2 regions of the Paenibacillus sp. JT22N1 genome follow, and region 1 is predicted to be linked to the other one. Evidence: a T-box and tRNA genes for the amino acid it is inferred to sense, from the RefSeq annotation. Region 1 holds a T-box; the other holds one or more tRNA genes.
The links. A T-box is a leader RNA that pairs with one kind of tRNA and senses whether it is charged. The one in region 1 lies ahead of leuS (leucine--tRNA ligase), so its partner is inferred to be a tRNA-Leu.

Region 1 (3,134 bases):
ATCTTCAAGATGAAGAATTGGAATCGGCTCTCCCCAATATCTTTGACGGCTGAAGAGCCAATCTCTTAAACGGTAGGTTACTTTGCCGCGGCCTTTGCCGTTCTGTTCCAACCAAGCGATCATATGACTGATCCCTTGTTCGATGTTCATGCCATTAATCGGACCGGAATTGACGTGTTCGCCATCCCCTGCATAAGCTTCCTTCTCAATATCTCCACCTTGCACGACTTCGATAATCGGCAAATCAAACTGTTTAGCAAACTCCCAGTCCCGTTGATCGTGTCCCGGAACAGCCATGATGGCTCCCGTACCGTAACCTCCAAGCACATAGTCAGCAATCCAAATTGGCACTTTCTCGCCATTAACCGGATTGACAGCATACGCCCCTGTGAAAACACCTGTCTTGTCTTTTGCCAAATCCGTACGCTCAAGATCGCTTTTGCGAGAAGCCTTTTCTTGGTATTCCTTAATGGCAGCTGCTTGATCTCCTGTTGTAATTTGCTCTACAAGCTCATGCTCAGGTGCCAGAACGCAGTACGTAGCGCCAAACAATGTATCTGGACGTGTAGTGAACACCGTCAGACTCTTCTCATCGTATCCATCAATGGCAAATTGGACTTCTGCGCCTGTTGATTTACCAATCCAGTTGCGCTGCATATCTTTGATACTTTCGGACCAATCCAGCTCCTCAAGATCTTCAAGTAGACGTTCAGCGTACTCGGTAATTTTCAGAATCCATTGACGCATCGGCTTACGAATAACGGGATGGTTACCGCGCTCGCTAAGACCGTCAATCACTTCTTCATTTGCAAGAACAGTACCCAGTGCAGGACACCAGTTTACGGGCACTTCATCCACATAAGCGAGTCCTTTATTGTACAACTGGATAAAAATCCATTGTGTCCATTTGTAATACTCAGGATCTGTTGTACTAATTTCACGATCCCAATCGTACGAGAAGCCTAGTGATTTAATTTGACGACGGAATGTATCAATGTTCTTCTTGGTGAATTCTCGCGGATCATTTCCCGTATCCAGTGCGTACTGTTCAGCAGGAAGTCCGAAAGCGTCCCATCCCATTGGATGAAGTACGTTAAAGCCTCTCATCCGTTTGAAACGTGAAACGATATCAGTCGCTGTGTAGCCTTCCGGATGTCCTACATGCAGACCAGCTCCAGATGGGTAAGGGAACATATCCAACGCATAAAACTTCGGCTTATCCGAATTCTCAAGCACCTTAAACGTTTTCTTCGCATCCCAATAAGCCTGCCATTTCGGCTCAATTGCTTGTGGATTATAGCCCTGCTGCTCTTTTGTTTCTTTGGTTTCTTTAATTTCCTGTGTCATGTGCAAAATCCTCCCTGTGTACAGCCATCCTCTTCATGATTCAAAAGCGCTATAAGCGCCAAAAAACCCCTCATCGCTAGCGGATATCGCTAGGGACGAGAGGTTAGATTCCCGTGGTACCACCCTAGTTAACACAAGACATTCTTTGCCTGTGTTCACTCTGCCCCTTAACGCGGGTGAGACGATCCAGCTAGCACCATATATAGGGATCTTTGAGCGTAGCTCAAAGTCTCTTCACTTTAAATGGTGATTTACCTTCTAGCTCCAAGGCGAGTTCACAAGACTGACATCTACCGGCTTCCACCCTACATCCGGCTCTCTGAAAGATGCTGTACAAGCTACTATTCCTCTTCTAAGCTTTAATCATCTAATTAGCTTTGATTATATGTAAAATAATGCCGCACTGTCAAGCCGCTATTGACTTCATTGCCGTTATTTCTTTGCAATAAAGAAAGCTCGCTCCGTCATAGAGGTAGGTTGCTCCCAAGTAAAGTCGGCGGCCATATGTACCTCTGCGAAACCGACAGCAAGCAGCATTTGCTTAAGCCATTGCAAAGAATAAGCCCGCTGCTGATGAGTTTCATCGATGCGTCGGAAAGTATCCTTTCCGCTATCTTTGACAAATATGGTCAACTCGTGCTCAATCTGCACTCTCTCTTCATCCAACTCGCTTGTCCAAATGTAAGCAACATCTTCTTCATTCAGGAAAAAGGGCTGAGATTCCGCATAAGCGAACAATTGCTCAGGAGTATGCACATCGAAAAGGAAAAGCCCGCCTGACTTAAGCCCCTCAAAAGTTTGACGGAAAGCATCAACGATATCTTCTTCCTCTAACAAATAGTTGAGACTATCACAGATCGAAAGCGCCACATCAACTTGTTCACCGAGGTCCCATTCACGCAGATCCTGTTGTACCCAATGAATGGCGCCACCGCGCAGTTGACTTTTGTACTCCCCCGTTTTTTGCTCAGCGACTGCCAGCATGTCTTCAGATAAATCAATACCCGTCAGCTGGTACCCTTCCAAGGCTAAAGGAATCGTTAAATTCCCAGTACCACAGCCCAGATCAACAATTGTAGATGGTTTCATACTAAATCGTTCGAAGCTTTCTTTCACGAAACGAAGCCAATCTTCATATGGCATGCTATTCATCAAGCGATCATAGGTGTATGCGAATTTTTCGTAACTCATGCTAACCTTGCGTCTCCTCTTGCTTCAGATAGGTCCAATCATCTTCCTGATAGATGAGCCCGTCCTTCATAAGCTTGCCTAACGCGCGTTTGAAAGCCGCTTTACTAAGGCCAAACCGATCCTTGATGACATCTGCCGACGTTTTATCCGAAAATGGCATCGCATTCCCTGGTCGTTCTTGGAGGACACTCAAAATGGTCTCTGCATCTTCATCGCGGCCTTTTTCCTTCGGGAGCCGCATCGACACATTGACCCGCCCATCCTCTTCACGAACGAATGCGACTCGTACTTCAACCAGCTCGCCTACACGCAGCAAGCGTGTCCGTTCCGGAGCAGCAATAAGTCCAATAACACCATAGCCAAGGACTCCTGCTTCGCAAATGACAAAGGTGCCAATTTGAAGCGGTCTGTACACACGTGCTTTGACCCACTGATTACTCCAACTCGAGGGTGCACGAACGCAAAGAGGAGCCAGATCCTCTTCCAGAGCCAGCTTAGCGATTAAACGTCCTTGCCGATCGTGAGCTAATGTGGCAAATACCTTATCTCCTACTTGTGGACGCAGCTCTTCTAGCTCCGGTACATGTCGGTAGGGA
Region 2 (3,134 bases), on a different contig from region 1:
AGAGGTGTTGGCTTGGATGTGGAAACAGATGCTGCTTACGGAGCAGCTAGAGATTCAAATGGATGAATCCAATCATCTACTCGAGGTCAAATTGAGCAGAACCGAGCAGGAGGAAACAGCTAGCGTTCGATTGAACCATGCTGAACTCATCCAAATCATGCATACCCTGCTCGAAATTAATCGAAGCTTCCGTGGAGATATCTCCTATTTTCATTCCGTTCAAGTTCAGGTCAAGCCTTAGCTCGATCTCCTAAGATAGCTTTCAAGCAAAAAAGCACCTTCGATTCCCACCCTACGGTGAGATACGAAAGTGCTTTTCGATGTTCTGACGATCTGTTTAATCCCTGTTTAACCCAACAATTGATGCTAGGAACTTCAGGATATACAAGAAGAGATTAATGAAATCGAGATAAATATTTAATGCTGCGAGTGGAACCTCTTCTGCGGATACACCGTTTCGGTATTGAGCCACATCGTAGAGAACCCAACCACTGAATATCAAGATGCCGATCATCGACCATACTAGATTCATCGCGGAACCAAAGTTAACGAACATACCGACCACACTCATGAGCACAAGCCCAATCGTTCCTGCAAACAAGAAGCCGCCTAGGAAGCTGAAGTCACGCTGCGAACGATGAGCATAGAAGGCAAGTCCGCCGAAAATTGCTGCAGTAGCGAAGAACGCACCAGATACAACGTTTGCCCCCAGCATACCGCCATACGCCATAATGACTGGGTACAGGGTAACCCCTGAAATCGCAGTAAATGCATAAAGAAAGCCGTACCCGATATGTTTGCCGCGAACACGAATGATGATTGCTGCCACCAGCATGACTACCTCAGCAATGATGAAAAGCATAATCATCGACGGTGGAACGACAATTGCACCGATCAATGTCCCTAGGAAGGAAACCAGCAAGGAAATTGCAAACGTTTGAAGCACATGAGCAAAACTACCAGAATGTGTAACCGTAATCGTTCTATCCATGAAACATCAGCCCCTTTGTAATGATGTACAATCTATACTATGTATTATACCTAGTTTTCATGAAAGCCGCTATACACCTATGCGTTTAAAACATTAGGCTCAATACACATCCCAAATTTATGGAAAAAGGCGAACATGGTTTAATAAAAACAAAACAACCCCTTCAGACGTATCTGAAGGGGTTGTTACTTGGTATGCGATCAAGAGGACTCGAACCTCCACGGGGGTAAGCCCACACGGACCTGAACCGTGCGCGTCTGCCAATTCCGCCATGATCGCGTATACGGCTGCTCTATGAACAAAGTCATACTAGCTGCGACAAAACTTAATATAACATGGGAAATGAGAGCTAGTCAACGGTACTTTTTACAATTCGTGAATAATTCCTCCCTTCACTCCTAACCCTATTCGCAAAGGAGGAATGACCTATGAATGAGGAAGAAATCAACGCCTTGGAACCGAAATATACAGGCAATCAAAGGGATCTCACAGAAGGTGAAGCTGAAGCCATTGTGCATGATCCTAATTTCAAAAGTGAAGATGAGGATGAATCTGGACTAGGCGCGATTGCAACCGCTGCTGCCTACGGAGTTTTCCGTAGAACTTAACTAAAATTGCCCTACTTATCCACACGGATTAGTAGGGCGTTTGTTCATACAATTGACCGGAATGCATGATGGCTTCGTATACCGTTCTTCCGATCAAGTAACCTAAAGCAGTCGCTGTACCCGCGTAACGATAGGTCTGGCCTCGGCAAGTTGCAGCAATAAGTACAGCATCGGTTGTCGTTCCTGTCGCAGGCTGATCCTCAACGAGGACACCTAATGCTTGAAGAGCCGCAGCTTTGGCCTCAGTTGCCGTAATAACAGCATTAACCATAGCCGCATCGGTTAAGCAACCGTTGATAACGACAATCGTGTTAATCGTTCCAGGGTAAAGGGAAGCGGCAGGGAGTTCAGCTCCTGCTCTTGCTTTATTCCCCAGCCCCACCGTAACCCAAGAACAAACATGAAGGGCCTCATGCTCTGGCTTCATCGCAAGTTTCTGACCGAATTCGCTGATATCACCGTCTTCGCCCGTTTCCCAGGTAAAGCTGCTGTAGCCAACGTCCTTTACCTTCGCCGCGGTCAGCATACCCGCTGTTTCTTGGGGATTCAAACCCTCACGCTGGATGAATTCGTCCATCTCACGAAGCGGATCAGCCTCATTATACAGCTTGTCCACTTGCCGATTCATCATCACCTTATGCGTGCCGAATCCACCGCCCCACGGTGAAGAGTTCAGCGTTCGCAGCGGATTTTCGCTGCAAATTCGCATGTACGTACCTTGGTGAGAACTAACCAAGTCCATTCGAATACCAGAGATAGGAACCTTCATGGATCCCATCCATGCATCCTTATTCGTCATCAGAAACGCCATCTGGTTCGATGGGATCCTGTGGAAGCATGAATTCAGGAGGTCTTTCGTTCTCGTATGGTTGATAGATATAATTGCGTGCGAGCTTGACTACCTTGCGGTTTTTTTTGCGAATTAACACGCTTTCATCATCCCAAGCAACTACGATTCCACGCACATCATTGGTTGGGCTAACGTCACGAATAACACGCAATAATGTGCTATCAACTCTATATTGATCAAGCTGTTCTTCAGATATCATCATCTTACCTCCAACAATTCATATGTACTTCTTTAGCATACACCAATTCGCATTTAGATCAAACTTTACATAAAACCGCTTTACTGAGGTTAACTTAACTAATGACGAATCAAAGCTAACACAAAAAAGCAAATTTACTCCATGGGAGGTTCTATAGTGGATAAAAAAACGTACTACATTAACGTAGGCACGGGGGAAGTTTTGGAAGACAAAGGAGCACTTAATTTCGAATTCGAGATCTCGGCAACCGAAGAAGAAATTGATAAGCTTCAAGAGCTTTTCGAGGAAACCGATAACTCCTCACAAGGCAGCTACGCAACTTCATGGCTTCCTTGGAAAGTTTATTACTCCAATGAGGTCAACCAGGAATACGATTATTATTTAACTGAAGTATATCGAACCCTGCACAAGCTCGGTTCTGAACAAACGAAAAAGCATATAGAAAGCATGAACGTTCTAGAGAATGGCGTCTAAGACGGAGTTTGG

Region 2: it has a tRNA-Leu gene. The T-box ahead of leuS (leucine--tRNA ligase) is inferred to sense a tRNA for this amino acid. The anticodon was not compared.

What each region holds. Positions count from the first base shown of each region.
Region 1 covers NZ_JCAUAW010000003.1:532,979-536,112, forward strand. Annotated here, with positions in the region: gene leuS (leucine--tRNA ligase) at 1-1,347, opposite strand, end outside; T-box leader at 1,436-1,711, opposite strand; gene AC58UU_RS08785 (class I SAM-dependent DNA methyltransferase) at 1,780-2,538, opposite strand; gene AC58UU_RS08790 (CvfB family protein) at 2,540-3,134, opposite strand, start outside.
Region 2 covers NZ_JCAUAW010000001.1:511,468-514,601, reverse strand. Annotated here, with positions in the region: gene AC58UU_RS02395 (hypothetical protein) at 17-241, shown strand; gene AC58UU_RS02390 (Bax inhibitor-1/YccA family protein) at 338-991, opposite strand; tRNA gene AC58UU_RS02385 (tRNA-Leu) at 1,187-1,270, opposite strand; gene AC58UU_RS02380 (hypothetical protein) at 1,420-1,599, shown strand; gene AC58UU_RS02375 (adenosylcobinamide amidohydrolase) at 1,628-2,398, opposite strand; gene AC58UU_RS02370 (hypothetical protein) at 2,388-2,648, opposite strand; gene AC58UU_RS02365 (hypothetical protein) at 2,805-3,122, shown strand.